Regions from separate parts of the Enterobacter sp. MGH 24 genome, predicted to be linked through region 3. Evidence: predicted binding sites of a transcription regulator. Region 3 holds the regulator's gene; each other region holds the start of a gene.
The links. The regulator CRP, encoded in region 3, controls carbon source genes, mostly activating them, when cyclic AMP is high. The targets are predictions, from matches to a motif close to ATGTGANNNNNNTCACAT.
Positions count from the first base shown of each region.

Region 1: the regulator CRP is predicted to act here: its motif matches at 1,261-1,278, upstream of deoC (deoxyribose-phosphate aldolase).
Region 2: the regulator CRP is predicted to act here: its motif matches at 1,395-1,412, upstream of serC (3-phosphoserine/phosphohydroxythreonine transaminase).
Region 4: the regulator CRP is predicted to act here: its motif matches at 1,164-1,181, upstream of L370_RS12705 (glycine dehydrogenase).

Region 1 covers NZ_KI535657.1:2,066,952-2,070,986, reverse strand. Annotated here, with positions in the region: gene deoA (thymidine phosphorylase) at 1-244, opposite strand, end outside; gene deoC (deoxyribose-phosphate aldolase) at 351-1,130, opposite strand; gene L370_RS12005 (YjjI family glycine radical enzyme) at 1,393-2,940, shown strand; gene L370_RS12010 (YjjW family glycine radical enzyme activase) at 2,915-3,775, shown strand; gene L370_RS12015 (TatD family hydrolase) at 3,770-4,035, opposite strand, start outside.
Region 2 covers NZ_KI535657.1:3,036,231-3,040,265, forward strand. Annotated here, with positions in the region: gene ycaO (30S ribosomal protein S12 methylthiotransferase accessory factor YcaO) at 1-529, opposite strand, end outside; gene L370_RS07685 (DUF421 domain-containing protein) at 657-1,349, shown strand; gene serC (3-phosphoserine/phosphohydroxythreonine transaminase) at 1,512-2,600, shown strand; gene aroA (3-phosphoshikimate 1-carboxyvinyltransferase) at 2,670-3,953, shown strand.
Region 3 covers NZ_KI535657.1:1,031,714-1,035,748, forward strand. Annotated here, with positions in the region: gene L370_RS16820 (hydrolase) at 1-62, shown strand, start outside; gene L370_RS16815 (YheU family protein) at 59-277, shown strand; gene L370_RS16810 (phosphoribulokinase) at 308-1,177, shown strand; gene L370_RS16805 (OsmC family protein) at 1,266-1,670, opposite strand; gene crp (cAMP-activated global transcriptional regulator CRP) at 1,982-2,614, shown strand; gene L370_RS16795 (YccS/YhfK family putative transporter) at 2,672-4,035, shown strand, end outside.
Region 4 covers NZ_KI535657.1:1,923,407-1,927,441, reverse strand. Annotated here, with positions in the region: gene L370_RS12690 (DUF4311 domain-containing protein) at 1-27, opposite strand, end outside; gene L370_RS12695 (DUF4312 family protein) at 50-349, opposite strand; gene L370_RS12700 (SFCGS family glycine-rich protein) at 352-714, opposite strand; gene L370_RS12705 (glycine dehydrogenase) at 725-1,063, opposite strand; gene cybC (cytochrome b562) at 1,380-1,766, opposite strand; gene pmbA (metalloprotease PmbA) at 1,808-3,160, opposite strand; gene yjgA (ribosome biogenesis factor YjgA) at 3,256-3,807, shown strand; gene mpl (UDP-N-acetylmuramate:L-alanyl-gamma-D-glutamyl-meso-diaminopimelate ligase) at 3,902-4,035, opposite strand, start outside.

The DNA of each region.
Region 1 (4,035 bases), 1.0 Mb from region 3:
CAATTGGGCCGTTAAGGTTAAGGCTTTTCCAGTCCAGAACGGTTCCTGAATCTCGCATCGCCATGGTCAGCGACACGCGCTCAGGCATCGACATATCGTGGAAGAAGATGGTCATCGCCAGAGCCGCAATCTGCCCTTCTGAGACGGTGTTATCACGAATGCCGTTGATGAAGAAGCGGATCTCTTCATCGCTTAATGCATGACCATCACGTTTTTTACGAATAATTTCTTGTGCGAGAAACACGGTAACCTCCATGCGGAATCGGGGGAGTTGTGGCGGGTGGCGCTACGCTTACCCGCCCTACGATCCGGTAGGCCGGGTAAGCGTAGCGCCACCCGGCAATTCAAACTTAGTAGCTGCTTGCGCTCTTACCGTCGCCGTGGCCCAGCGCTTTCAGCAGGCTGGCCAGCAGGCTGGACGCGCCGAAGCGGTAGTGACGGGAATCGGCCCAGTCGGCACCAAACAGCTCGTCGGCAATCGCCAGGAACTGCTGCGCGTCTTCGGCGGTACGCACGCCGCCCGCGGGTTTGAAACCAACGGTTTTGGACACGCCCATATCGCGGATAACTTCCATCATGATGCGCGCGCTTTCTGGGGTCGCATTCACCGGCACTTTACCGGTAGAGGTTTTGATGAAATCGGCACCGGCTTTGATGGAGATTTCAGACGCCTTACGAATCAGCGCCTCTTCTTTCAGCTCGCCGGTTTCGATGATCACTTTCAGCAGCACGTTTGCCGCCGCACACGCGTCTTTACAGGCTTTCACCAGATCAAAACCGACCTGCTCGTTGCCGGCGATCAGCGCGCGGTACGGGAATACCACGTCAACTTCGTCTGCGCCGTAGGCAATCGCCGCGCGGGTTTCTGCCAGCGCAATCTCGATATCATCGTTGCCATGCGGGAAGTTAGTTACGGTAGCAATGCGCACGTCCGGCGTACCCTGCTCTTGCAGCGTCTTACGGGCAATCGGGATAAAGCGCGGGTAGATACAGATGGCTGCGGTGTTACCCACCGGCGTTTTCGCCTGATGGCACAGGGCGATGACTTTTTCATTGGTATCGTCATCGTTCAGGGTGGTCAGATCCATCAGCTTCAACGCGCGCAGGCTGCTTGCAGTTAAATCGGTCATAACATTCTCCAACGGCAGTGCCGTATAAATTTTACCTTGCGGGTCTGTGAGTATTCTAACATTCACCCGCATCCACACTTCGACATTCATCACAGTTAATGAAAACTGCGTACAAATTTGCATTACTGTAATGAGATCTTCTTCAAACTTTAGCGCGTAAATTGTCGACTAAAGCAGCGATACCCCCTGTCGGATCAAAAGCCCCGACAGGCTGGCTTCCTACAATCCGTTCATCATCCGCAGAACACTCAAGGAAGCGAATATGCCCCACTCCAGCCCCGACGCCCTGCAACAACGTTGCCAGCACATTGTGACAAGCCCGGTGTTAACCCCGGAACAAAAACGTCATTTTCTGGCGCTGGAAGCGGAAAACAACCTGCCTTATCCGGCACTTCCTGAGGCCGCGCGAGCCGCGCTGGACGAAGGGTTTATCTGCGACATGTTCGAAGGCCATGCGCCCTACAAACCCCGTTACGTTCTGCCGGATTACGCAAAATTTCTGGCTAACGGTTCAGAATGGCTGGAGCTGGAAGGGGCGAAAGATCTCGACGACGCCCTCTCTCTGTTAACCATCCTCTACCATCATGTTCCGTCCGTCACATCGATGCCGGTCTATCTCGGTCAGCTTGATGCGATCTTAACTCCATATGTTAGAATTCTAACACAAGAAGAGATCGATAGCCGAATAAAACGTTTCTGGCGCTATCTCGACCGTACGCTGCCGGATGCGTTTATGCACGCCAATATCGGCCCGGCGGATACGCCCGTCACACGCGCCATTTTGCGTGCCGATGCAGAGCTGAAGCAGGTCGCACCGAATCTGACCTTTATCTACGATCCCGATATCACCCCGGACGACCTGCTGCTCGAGGTGGCAAAAAATATATGTGAATGCAGCAAACCGCATATTTCTAATGGCCCGATGAATGATAAAATTTTCACAAAAGGCCGTTACGGCGTGGTGAGTTGTTACAACTCCCTGCCACTGGCGGGCGGTGGCAGTACGCTGGTGCGCCTTAACCTAAAGGCTATTGCCGAACACAGCGCATCGGTTGACGACTTCTTCACCCGCGCGCTACCGCACTACTGCCAGCAGCAAATTGCCATCATCGATGCGCGCTGCGATTTTCTGTACGGGCAGTCTGGCTTCTTTGAGAATAGCTTCCTGGTAAAAGAGGGGCTGATTGATGCCGATCGGTTTGTGCCGATGTTTGGCATTTACGGCCTGGCGGAAGCGGTAAACGTGCTCTGTGAGAAAGCAGGCATTGCAGGGCGTTACGGCAAAGATGAGCAGGCCAACGCGCTGGGCTATCGCATCAGCGAACAGCTAGCGGCGTTTGTGGAAAACACGCCGGTGAAGCACGGCTGGAAGCACCGCGCGATGCTGCACGCGCAGTCGGGGATCAGCTCCGATTCGGGCACCACGCCGGGCGCACGTCTGCCCTACGGCGACGAGCCGGATCCCATCAGCCATCTGCTGGCCGTTGCACCGCACCACAGACATTATCACTCCGGAATCAGCGATATTCTCACCCTGGAGGAGACGGTTAAACGCAACCCGCAGGCGGTGGTTCAGCTTTGCCTGGGCGCGTTCAGGGCGGGAATGCGTGAATTTACCGCCAACGTAGCGGGTAACGATCTGGTCCGCGTGACCGGTTATATGGTGCGACTATCGGATCTGGAAAAATACCGGGAAGCCGGATCGCGCACCAATACCACGTGGCTGGGCGAAGAGGCCGCGCGCAATACCCGTATTCTCGAACGTCAGCCGCGCGTGGTTAGCCATGAACAGCAGATGCGCTTTAGTTAGTCAGGTCATTCCTTTTTCCTGCGTGGACGGGCCGGGCAGCCGCCTGGCGCTGTTCCTGCAGGGCTGCAACCTGCGCTGTAAAACCTGCCACAACCCGTGGACGATCGGCCGCTGCAACGACTGCGGGGACTGTGTGCCCCACTGCCCGCACGACGCGCTGACGATTCAGGCCGGACGCGTCTGGTGGCAGGAGAGTGACTGCCAGCAGTGCGACACCTGCCTGCACCTGTGCCGGCAGCAGGCAACGCCTATGGCGCACCGCTTCAGCCTGGACGAGATCCTCACTCAGGTCCGCAAATCCGCACCGTTTATCGAAGGGATCACCGTGAGCGGCGGCGAAGCCACAACGCAGCTGCCGTTTTTAGTGACGCTATTCTCAGCGATCAAAGCCGATCCTGCCCTGCGTCACCTGACCTGTCTGGTAGACAGCAACGGTATGTTAAGCGAAACCGGCTGGCAAAAGCTGCTGCCGGTACTGGATGGCGCGATGCTGGATCTCAAGGCGTGGGGGAACGAGCATCACCGCTTCCTGACCGGGCGCGAAAACCCGCAGATTAAGCAGAGCATCCGCTGGCTGGCAGATCGTCACCGTTTGACGGAACTCCGCTTATTGGTCATCCCAGAGCAATGTGATTACCTGGCACATCTCAAGCCGCTAACGGCCTTTATCCACGGGCTTGGAAATGTGCCGGTGCGCATCAACGCGTTTCATGCGCATGGCGTCTACGGTGAGGCGGCGTCATGGCGCAACGCCACGCCCGAGGACGTTGAACCGCTGGCGCAGGCGCTGGAAAAACAGAAGATAACGGTGATTCGTCCGGCGCTTTACCTATAGCGTGATGCCAAATACCGAACGGGTGTTTTCAAGCAGCGCACCGGCAATCACCTCTTCAGGCTCCTGTCGCAGTTCACACAAGGTGGTAAACACGCGCGCCGCCTGTTCCGGGCGATTCGGCTGGCCCTGAAAACCATTCAGCGGCATATCGGGGGCATCGGTTTCCAGCAGAAGCGCCGACAGCGGCAGCTGGGCCATCACGTCCCGGGTTTTACTGGCGCGCGGATAGGTGATGGTGCCCCCGACGCCGATTTTATAGC
Region 2 (4,035 bases), 2.0 Mb from region 3:
GGTTGCCGACAATGTTCATCGGGATATAGACGGTCTGTTCATCAGACTGACGGGTAAACGGCAGGGCGCAAATACCGCGATCTTCGTTACCGGACTGTAGATCGATCAGCATGCTGGCGGTCAGTTCGTTGTCTGGATCGTAGAAGGCACGCAGGCGAGCGTCGAGAATACCTTCCGGCAGTTCGTCATCTTCGGTCAGCGGGAACCATTTTTCATTTGGATAGTGAACGAACGGGCCGTTAGCGATGGTTTCGCCCAGCCAGAAGTCAGCGAAGAAATAGTTGGTGGACAGACGCTCAAAATACTCACCCAGCGCAGAGGCCAGTGCCGCTTTTTTTGTCGCGCCTTTACCGTTGGTAAAGCACAGGGCACAGTCTTTATCGCGAATATGCACGGACCAGACATGAGGCACCGGATTAAGCCAGGAGGCTTCTTCGATGTTAAAACCCAGGTCGGTCAGTTTTTGCTGGAAGCGAGCGATGGAATCTTCCAGAGCGGCGTCTTTGCCGGGGATAAACGTTTGAGTCATGGCGTTCACTTTTATCGTACGTAAAGCGCGCAATGATACGGGTTTTGCGTGACGGGTGCTATCTTCGGCGAAAATAAAAGGCTGGGCTATGCTTAGTGGCAGTAACTGACTGTTAAGGCATAGAAAAATGAAAGCATTTGATCTCCAGCGGATGGCGTTTGATAAAGTTCCTCCTGAATTTCTGGGCGAAGTGGCGCTGCGCAGCCTGTATACCTTCGTACTTGTCTTCCTGTTTCTTAAAATCACCGGCCGTCGTGGCGTACGGCAGATGTCGCTCTTTGAGGTGTTGATCATCCTGACGCTGGGGTCTGCGGCGGGGGACGTCGCCTTTTATGACGATGTGCCGATGGTTCCGGTGTTTATCGTCTTTGTCACACTGGCGCTCCTTTACCGCCTTGTGATGTGGCTGATGTCGAAAAGTGAAAAGCTGGAAGATCTGCTTGAAGGCAAGCCGGTCGTTATCGTCGAGGACGGACAGCTGGCCTGGGAAAATGTACAAAGCGCCAATATGACCGAGTTTGAGTTCTTTATGGAGCTTCGCCTGAACAGCGTTGAACAGCTCGGGCAGGTGCGTCTGGCGATCATGGAAACCAACGGGCAGATCAGCGTCTATTACTATTCAGACGACGAGGTGAAGCCGGGGCTCTGTATCCTGCCGGATATGCTGATCGAGCGTTTCAGAACGGTACCTGAATCAGGTGAGTATGCTTGTGTTAGATGTAGCCACGTTGTCGCGATGCAGCCGGGAGATCGTCAATTATGCCCCCGCTGTGCAAATCCGGAATGGACGAAGGTTAGCCGGGCCAAACGTATCACCTGACAGCCATTTTGTCGGTTTTGTCTTAGCGAGGCGGCAGATTGTTTTGTGTGACGCGGGGCACATTTCACGGGTCATAAGTTTTAGACATTGCGGCGCGTGTCACTGAATGATAAAACCGATATCCACAGTTATAACTTATGGCTTTTAGCGTGGTGAGGGGAAATGGCTCAAGTCTTTAATTTCAGTTCAGGTCCGGCAATGTTACCGGCAGACGTGCTTAAACAGGCTCAACAGGAACTTTGTAACTGGAACGGTCTGGGTACGTCGGTGATGGAAATCAGCCACCGGGGTAAAGAGTTTATTCAGGTGGCGGAAGATGCAGAAAAGGATTTTCGCGATCTGCTGAATATTCCCTCGAACTACAAAGTATTGTTCTGTCACGGCGGTGGACGCGGTCAGTTTGCGGGCGTTCCGCTGAATATCCTGGGCGACAAAACGACGGCTGACTACGTTGACGCGGGTTACTGGGCGGCAAGCGCCGTAAAAGAAGCGCACAAATACTGCACGCCGAATGTTATCGACGCCAAAGTGACCGTTGACGGTCTGCGCGCCGTGAAGCCAATGAGCGAGTGGCAGCTTTCCGATAACGCAGCGTATCTGCACTACTGCCCGAACGAAACCATTGACGGGATTGCCATCGACGAGACGCCAAACTTCGGCAGCGATGTCGTGGTTGCCGCCGACTTCTCCTCCACCATTCTGTCTGCGCCAATTGATGTCAGCCGCTACGGCGTTATCTATGCGGGCGCGCAGAAAAATATCGGCCCGGCCGGTTTGACTATCGTCGTCGTGCGTGAAGACCTGCTGGGTAAAGCGCATAAATCCTGCCCGTCGATTCTCGATTACACCGTGCTGAACGATAACGATTCGATGTTCAACACCCCACCAACGTTTGCCTGGTATCTCTCTGGCCTGGTCTTCAAATGGCTGAAGCAAAACGGCGGCGTGGCGCAGATGGACAAGGTGAATCAGCAGAAAGCTGAACTGCTGTATGGCGTGATCGACAAGAGCGATTTCTACCGCAACGATGTGGCGAAAGCTAACCGTTCCCGCATGAACGTGCCGTTCCAGCTGGCCGACAGCAACCTGGACAAAGTCTTCCTGGAAGAGTCCTTCGCGGCTGGTCTGCATGCGCTCAAAGGTCACCGTGTCGTTGGCGGCATGCGTGCCTCCATTTATAACGCGATGCCGCTGGAAGGCGTTAAAGCCCTGACGGATTTCATGATCGACTTCGAACGTCGTCACGGTTAATGTGCTGTTTTTCACCCCCGCAGCCTCCCTGCGGGGTTTTTATTATGTTGAGTTGAGAGTTTAGTTTTCATGGAATCCCTGACGTTACAACCTATCGCGCGGGTAGATGGCACCATTAATCTGCCTGGTTCAAAAAGTGTCTCGAACCGCGCTCTGCTGCTGGCAGCTCTGGCAAACGGCACCACCGTCCTTACAAACCTGCTGGACAGCGATGACGTGCGCCATATGCTCAATGCGCTGAAAGCGTTGGGCGTTCATTACACTCTCTCCGACGATCGTACCCGCTGCGAAGTGACCGGCAACGGCGGCGCGCTGCGCTCGGGCGAAGAGCTTGAGCTGTTTCTGGGTAACGCAGGTACCGCGATGCGCCCGCTGGCGGCGGCCCTGTGCCTGGGGAGCAACAACATCGTGCTGACCGGCGAGCCGCGCATGAAAGAGCGTCCGATTGGTCACCTGGTGGATGCCCTGCGTCAGGGCGGCGCGCAGATTGAGTATCTGGAGCAGGAAAACTATCCGCCACTGCGTCTGCGCGGCGGTTTTACCGGCGGTCACGTCGAGGTTGACGGCAGCGTTTCCAGCCAGTTCCTGACTGCACTGCTGATGACCGCGCCGCTGGCCCCGCAGGATACGGTTATCACGATTAAAGGTGAGCTGGTTTCCAAACCGTACATTGATATCACGCTGCACCTGATGAAAACCTTCGGCGTTGAGGTGGAAAACCAGTCTTATCAGCGTTTTGTTGTGCGCGGAGCGCAGCGGTACCAGTCTCCGGGCAACTACCTGGTTGAAGGAGATGCGTCATCCGCGTCCTACTTCCTGGCCGCGGGTGCGATTAAAGGCGGCACGGTAAAAGTGACCGGTATCGGCCGTAACAGCGTGCAGGGCGACATCCGTTTTGCGGACGTACTGGAAAAAATGGGCGCTACTGTCACCTGGGGCGATGACTTCATCTCCTGTACCCATGGCGAGCTGAACGCCATCGACATGGACATGAACCATATCCCGGATGCGGCGATGACCATTGCCACGGCGGCGCTGTTTGCCAAAGGCACCACCACGCTGCGTAATATCTACAACTGGCGCGTAAAAGAGACGGACCGCCTGTTCGCAATGGCGACCGAGCTGCGAAAAGTCGGTGCCGAGGTGGAAGAGGGCGAAGACTACATTCGCGTGACCCCTCCGGCAAAACTGCAGTTTGCGGAAATCGGCACCTACAACGATCACCGTATGGCGATGTGCTTCTCGCTGGTGGCGCTGTCAGACACGCCTGTCACTATTCTTGACCCGAAATGTACCGCGAAAACCTTCCCGGACTACTTCGAACAGCTGGCACGCATTAGCACGCTGGCCTGATAACGTCGTGCCGCATCGCCCGATGCGGCATTTGCTTACGCTTCATTACGAACACCTTCGCTCATTTCTTCTACACTCTGCT
Region 3 (4,035 bases):
AAATGTGGCTTGAGGCGCGCATTCCTGACTGGCTGACTCCTTATCTGGAGGGTGCAAAATGATTATTCCCTGGCAGGATCTGGCTCCCGAAACGCTCGATAATCTGATTGAAAGCTTTGTATTACGTGAAGGCACCGATTATGGTGAACAGGAACGCTCGCTTGAGCAAAAGGTCAACGATGTAAAGCGCCAGCTAAAAAGCGGCGACGTGGTGCTGGTGTGGTCAGAACTGCATGAGACGGTCAATATCATGCCCCGCAACGCGTTTCACGGCTGATCTTCCACCCTTTTCAGTCAGGGAGTTGCTATGTCTGCCAGACATCCGGTTATTGCCGTTACGGGGTCGAGTGGTGCGGGAACCACTACCACCAGCCTCGCATTTCGCAAGATTTTCGCCCAGCTGAATCTCCGTGCGGCGGAGGTCGAAGGCGACAGCTTTCACCGCTACACGCGTCCGGAGATGGACATGGCCATCCGTAAGGCGCGCGATCTGGGTAAACACATCAGCTACTTCGGCCCGGAGGCCAATGACTTCGGCCTGCTGGAACAAACCTTTATCGAGTACGGTCAGAGCGGTAAAGGGCAGTCCCGCAAATATCTGCATACCTATGATGAAGCCGTTCCCTGGAATCAGGTGCCGGGAACCTTTACCCCGTGGCAGCCGCTGCCGGAACCCACCGACGTCCTGTTTTACGAAGGATTGCACGGCGGCGTGGTCACCCCTCAACACGACGTGGCGCGCCACGTGGATCTGCTGGTCGGCGTGGTCCCTATCGTTAACCTGGAGTGGATCCAGAAGCTGACGCGTGACATGAGCGAGCGCGGCCATTCTCGCGAAGCGGTGATGGACTCCGTGGTGCGCTCCATGGAGGATTATATTAACTTCCTGACGCCGCAGTTTTCCCGCACCCATATCAACTTCCAGCGCGTGCCGACGGTGGACACCTCCAACCCCTTTGCCGCCAAAAGTATCCCGTCCCTGGATGAGAGCTTCGTGGTGATCCATTTCCGCAACCTCGACGGCATTGATTACCCCTGGCTGCTGGCCATGCTGCAGGGCTCGTTTATTTCGCACATGAATACGTTAGTGGTGCCGGGCGGAAAAATGGGGCTGGCGATGGAGCTCATCATGACGCCGCTGGTGGAGCGACTGATGGAAGGGAAGCAGATTGCGTGACGCCTGTTGCCGGATGGCGCTTCGCTTATCCGGCCTACGTTCGTGCAGTTGTAGGCCCGGTAAGCGCAGCGCCACCGGGCTTTGTTTTTTAAGCCTCGATCACTTCATACGAATGCGTGATTTTTACCGCTTTCTCCAGCATTAACGCCACAGAGCAGTACTTCTCCGCAGACAGGTCCACCGCACGCGAGACCGCCGCGTCTTTCAGCTCTTTACCGGTGACCACAAAGTGCAGGTTAATATGGGTGAACAGGCGTGGCGCCTCTTCGCGACGTTCTGACGTGAGTTTGACTTCACAATCCGTCACGTCATGACGACCTTTTTGCAGGATCGACACCACGTCAATTGCGCTGCATCCCCCTGCCGCCATTAGCACCATTTCCATTGGGCTTGGTGCTTTATCGCCGGAGTTACCGTCCATCAAAATCTGGTGTCCTGAAGCGGACTCGCCCAGGAACGTTAAACCTTCAACCCATTTCACGCGCGCTTGCATATTCTTAAACTCCAACGTTGCATTTTTGGTGACAGATTACGCGTGCGTTACATTTCTCGCAATGGAAGGCGACCTGCATCATGCTGAAGCGAGACACCAGGAGACACGCGGCGAAAGCTATGCTAAAACACTCTGGATGCTACAGTAATACATTGACGTTACACATGTATGCAGAGGACATCAAACTTTACTGGCTGCGAAACGTTACGGTAGCCGACTTCCCAGGGTATGGGTAAGAATTCGATTGCAACCCCAGAGTCCGGATGCATCTGATGACTCTGGTGACAGCTTATAACAGAGGATAACAGCGCATGGTGCTTGGCAAACCGCAAACAGACCCGACTCTCGAATGGTTCTTGTCTCATTGCCACATTCATAAGTACCCATCAAAGAGCACGCTGATTCACCAGGGTGAAAAAGCGGAAACGTTGTATTACATCGTTAAAGGCTCGGTGGCAGTGCTGATCAAAGATGAAGAAGGGAAAGAGATGATCCTTTCTTATCTGAACCAGGGCGATTTCATCGGTGAACTGGGCCTGTTTGAAGAGGGCCAGGAACGTAGCGCCTGGGTTCGTGCAAAGACAGCATGTGAAGTGGCTGAAATTTCTTACAAGAAGTTCCGTCAGCTGATTCAGGTTAACCCTGACATCCTGATGCGTCTTTCTTCCCAGATGGCGCGCCGTCTGCAGGTCACGTCAGAAAAAGTGGGTAACCTCGCCTTCCTGGACGTGACAGGCCGTATCGCGCAGACCCTGCTGAACCTGGCGAAACAGCCAGACGCCATGACCCACCCGGACGGCATGCAAATTAAAATTACCCGTCAGGAAATTGGTCAGATCGTCGGTTGCTCCCGTGAAACAGTGGGCCGTATCCTGAAAATGCTGGAAGATCAAAACCTGATCTCCGCCCACGGTAAAACCATCGTGGTCTACGGAACGCGTTAATTCCGCTTAAACGGCGTGCCATCGCAAGGTGTCACGCCGTTTTTGTCTCTACTCCCCATGTGGCGCAGGCTGATCTATCACCCGGAAGTTAACTACGCACTGCGGCAAACGCTGGTGTTGTGCCTTCCTGTGGCCATAGGTCTGATCCTCGGACACCTCCAGCAAGGCCTGCTGTTTTCCCTCGTGCCCGCCTGCTGCAACATCGCCGGTCTTGACACGCCGCATAAGCGCTTTTTTAAACGCCTGATTATCGGTGGCTGCCTGTTTGCTGGCTGCAGCCTCGCCGTACAGCTTTTACTGGCTCGGGATATCCCGCTGCCGCTGATCCTGACCGTACTGGCCATGACCCTCGGCGTGACGGCGGAAATCAGTTCGCTGCACGCCCGCCTGCTTCCCGCTTCGCTGATTGCGGCCATTTTCACGCTGAGCCTCGCCGGGAATATGCCGGTGTGGGAGCCGCTGCTGATCTACGCCCTGGGGACATTATGGTACGGGCTGTTTAACTGGTTTTGGTTCTGGCTGTGGCGGGAACAGCCGCTGCGTGAATCCCTGAGCCTGCTCTACGTGCAGCTTGCGGATTACTGCGAAGCCAAATACACCCTGCTCACCCAGCATACCGATCCGGAGAAATCCTTACCGCCGCTGCTGACGCGCCAGCAAAAGGTGGTGGATCTGATAAGCCAGTGCTATCAGCAGCTGCATATGCTCGCCGCCAACAAGAACCACGAGTACAAGCGGCTGCTGCGCACCTTCCAGGTCGGGCTGGATCTGCAGGAGCATATCTCCGTTAGCCTGCACCACCCGCAGGAGGTGCAAAAGCTGGTCGAGCGCAGCCACGCCGAAGCGGTGATCCGCTGGAACGCGCAGACCGTCTCGGCACGCCTGCGGGTGCTGGCCGATGATATTCTCTATCACCGCTACCCGACGCGCTTTAGCATGGATAAACAGCTGGGCGCGCTGGAGAAAATCGCCCGTCAGCATCCGGATAACCCCGTCGGCCAGTTTGCCGCCTGGCACTTCAGCCGTATCGCGCGCGTGCTGCGCACCCAGCGCCCGCTTTATCCCCGCGACCTGATGGCGGATAAGCAGAAACGGCTGCCGCTACTGCCCGCGCTCAAAAGCTATCTTTCTCTTAAATCGTCCGCCCTGCGCAACGCCGCAAGGATTAGCGTGATGCTCAGTACCGCCAGCCTGATGGGCATGGCGCTGCATCTGCCGAAACCCTACTGGATCTTAATGACCGTGCTGTTTGTCACCCAGAACGGCTACGGCGCGACGCGGGTGCGTATTCTGCACCGGGCTGGCGGAACGATGGCCGGGCTGATCATTGCGGGCGTGACGCTGCACTTCCACGTGCCGGAAGGCTATACCCTGGCAGGCATGCTGGCGATCACGCTGGTGAGCTACCTGATTATCCGCAA
Region 4 (4,035 bases), 890 kb from region 3:
CGATTTTATTAATATAATTAAGAACATCAGTCTGCCCTTTTATGAATAATCAGCGTTGCGTGACGAAATCCACCTGGTCGAGATTGATGGCGGTCACGTTGACGGTCACATCCAGCTCCACGCTGTAGGTGCGTCTTTCCCGGCGCAGAAAGAAGAACAGAAACGCTTCTTTTCGCACCGCTTCTTGCGCCTGAACGACCTGCACATCCTGTGGCTCAATACGCAGTAAGATATGCGGTGAGGCTTTCATCACCGCGGCCTGAACGTGGTTGAGCGCGTCGGCAAAGGCGCGCGCTTTTGCGTCACCTTTGCCCTTCACTCTCACCGTGGTTGTGAACTGTTCTTTCATGCTTATGCGCCGTATTTCTTCTGCCACGCCTGTACCAGACGCTCGCCCAGCTCTTCTTTATCCATGAAGCCGAAGCCCAGCACGTTGCAGCCTTCGTTGATGGCGGTCACGCCCTCTTCCACTGAACGCATGCCGTATTTGGCCTTGTAGCCATATTTCGTTTGGGCTGTGATGGCACCCGCGCCGCCGCTGCCGCAGAAGGAGATGCCGAAGGTGGCGTTTTCCGCTTTCATCACGTCGCCGAGCTTCATGTCCGCGGCCATGCCCGGTACGACAACCGCGCGTCCGCCTGCTTTTTCGACACCGGCGGCCACTTTCTGACCTTTGCCCAGGCGATCGCCAATCACGACTGTAATCTGTTCCATGTGTTGCTCCTTAAAGGTTGTCTTTCGCGACTTCAAAGTGAACGGAGAGCAGCCAGGCTTCTTCATCAGGAAGATTGCCAAACTGCGCGACCACTTCACGGGCGAGCCGCATTGAATCCGGTGAAATTTCGTCAAACAGCTCTGCTTCAACCTCCGGCAGCGGCTCGCCGGTCACGGACCGGTGTGCCATTGCGCGCACGTGGGAAGTGAGCATCTGCTCCTGTACCGCATTGGGGATGATGTTGTTTCGGGCCAGCAGGGCATAAACCTGCTGCAGCATGGTGTTCGCGAGCTGTTCTGTTTGCTCCGCCTGTTCCCCAACGTCGTTCATTACCGCTCCGTTAATCACTGGTCTTACCCCGTTAATGGCTCTGGAATAAAACTAACGTTGGGGGGGAATGGTTTGTAGCGAGTTGTTTTCCACTTCGAAGTGGAAAGGCGAGCCGCAGCAGTGATCTGTGCCACATAAATGCGGTGAATCTGGATTAATAACGGTATTTACGTGATGAATGTCACGTATTCCAGCGGCAAAACGCGCGCCTGGGAAACGAAAACGTTCAGGCGTGGTGACGCAAAAATGTGATGGCGATAGGGTTTACTTATTACCGCGTAAAAAAAACGGGAGCCACTGGCCCCCGCTGATTGTTTGTCAGATGCGCGATCGGTTAACGGTATTTCTGGTGATATGTGTTGCGCGTAGTCACAAACTGCTCGGCCGCCGCCTGGGCTTCCTTCACTTTGCCTTCGTTAGCCAGCTTCAGCGCGCCGTCGATCTGGCCGACCAGCACGTCAAAGCCGTGGCGGTAGTCTTTCATCTCTGCGCTGTCTGCCGCTTTGCTTTCCAGCTTCGGAGGCGTCGCTTTTTGTGCGTCCAGCGCCGCTTCACGCATTTTGGTCAGCGCGTCTTTCATTTCAGCCGCATTGTCGGTTTTCTGCACCACCTTCAGGTTTTGACCGAGGATGCCCATGTCGTCTTCAAGATCGGCAGCAAACGCAGAAGAGCCAAGAACCAGCGTTGAAGCCGCGACGATCGCTAACAGATGTTTACGCATTGCTCACTTCCTTTTTTATTATTAAAACGCCTTTACGGGTATTACTGACCGGCGATTTTCATTTCCGGCAGAAGTACAGAACCACACTGTATATTGCTACGTGTTTCAATATCGTTACCGACCGTAACGATATTGCGCCACATGTCCTTCAGGTTGCCGGCGATGGTAATTTCGCTCACCGGATACTGGATTTCACCGTTTTCCACCCAGAAGCCCGCCGCGCCGCGCGAGTAGTCGCCGGTGATGCCGCTTACGCCCTGGCCCATCAGCTCGGTGACCACCAGACCGGTGCCCATCTCTTTCAGCATCTGCTCAAAGCTCAGGCCCTGTCCGGCAATGCGCCAGTTGTGGATGCCGCCAGCGTGTCCGGTGCTTTTCAGCCCCAGCTTGCGCGCGGAGTAGTTGGTCAGCAGCCACTGGGTCAGAATACCGTCTTTGATGATATCGCGACGTTCGGTGCGCACGCCTTCGCTGTCGAACGGCGTGGAGGCCAGCCCCTTCAGCAGGTGCGGATGTTCTTCAATGGTGAGCCATTCCGGCAGGATCTGCTTGCCCAGCGAGTCGAGCAGGAAGGTCGATTTACGGTAAACCGAGCCGCCCGCAATCGCGCCGACCAGATGGCCAAACAGGCCGGTCGCCACTTCGTTGGCAAAAATGACCGGAGCCTTCATGGTGGAGAGTTTGCGCGGCGACAGGCGTGACAGCGTGCGTTCGGCACACTCTTTACCCACCCACTCAGGAGACTGCAAATCCCCCAGCGCGCGGCCAATGGTGTAGGCGTAGTCACGCTCCATGTCACCGTTCTCTTCGGCGATCACGCAGCTGGAGAGCGAATGGCGGGTGGAGCAGTAGCCCTGCAGCATGCCGTGGCTGTTGCCGAACACTTTGATGCCGTAGTGGCTGTTGAAGCTGCCGCCTTCGGTATTGGTGATGCGCTTATCCGCCTGCAGGGAAGCCTGCTCGGCGCGCGCGGCCAGTTCAATGGCTTCGTCCGGGGTCACTTCCGCCGGGTGGAAAAGATCGAGATCCGGCGCGTCAAACGCCAGCAGGTCTTTATCCGCCACGCCTGCGTAAGGATCCGGGGAGGTATAACGGGCGATATCCAGCGCCGCCTGCACCGTACGGGCAATGGCATCCGGGCTGAGATCGGTGGATGACGCGCTGCCTTTGCGATTCTGGTGATACACCGTGATCCCAAGCGCGCCATCGCTGTTGAATTCGACGTTCTCCACTTCACCATAGCGGGTACTCACGCTGATGCCGGTGGTTTTGCTGACCGCCACTTCGGCGCCATCTGATTTTTCTGAAGCAAGCATCAGCGCGGTGGAGACGGCTTCTTCCAGAATCTTACGCTGCGCTTCAACTTGTGAGGTTACTTTCATCGCAAATGCCATACTGTAAGAGAGAGTTATCTGAAGTCTAACAGAGAACCGTTTTTCAGTGCGCGTCTTAACTGGTAACATTAGCCTCTTTTTTTAAGGAGCCTGACATGACTAAGCAGCCCGAAGACTGGCTCGACGACGTTCCCGGTGATGACATCGAAGACGAAGATGATGAGATCATCTGGGTCAGTAAAAGTGAAATTAAACGTGACGCCGAAGAGTTAAAACAGCTTGGCGCAGAAATGGTAGAACTGGGTAAAAACGCGCTGGACAAGATCCCGCTCGACCAGGATCTGCGTGATGCCATTGAACTGGCACAGAAAATCAAAAAAGAAGGCCGTCGTCGCCAGCTTCAGCTTATCGGGAAAATGCTGCGTCAGCGCGACGTCGATCCGATCCGCCAGGCGCTGGACAAGCTGAAGAACCGCCACAACCAGCAGGTTGCGTTTTTCCACAAGCTTGAGCAGATCCGCGATCGCCTGATTGAACAGGGTGATGATGCCGTACCGGAAGTGCTGAACCTGTGGCCGGATGCCGACCGCCAGCAGCTGCGTTCCTTGATCCGCAACGCGAAGAAAGAGAAAGAAGGGAATAAGCCGCCTAAGTCTGCGCGCCTGATTTTCCAGTACCTGCGCGAGCTGTCTGAGAACGAAGAGTAATCTGTTCCCCTCACCCCGGCCCTCTCCCCGGAGGGGCGAGGGAGAAAACACGGGAAGTAGGCCCGGTAAGCGCTAGCGCCACCGGGCTTTTTTTTTACTCTGCGGCTGCCGCTTCCGCTTTCTTCGCCAGACCGTCCAGCAGCTTCTGATGGATCCCACCGAAACCGCCGTTGCTCATCACCAGAATGTGGTCACCGGGCTGAGCGGCTTTCACCACCATATCCGCGA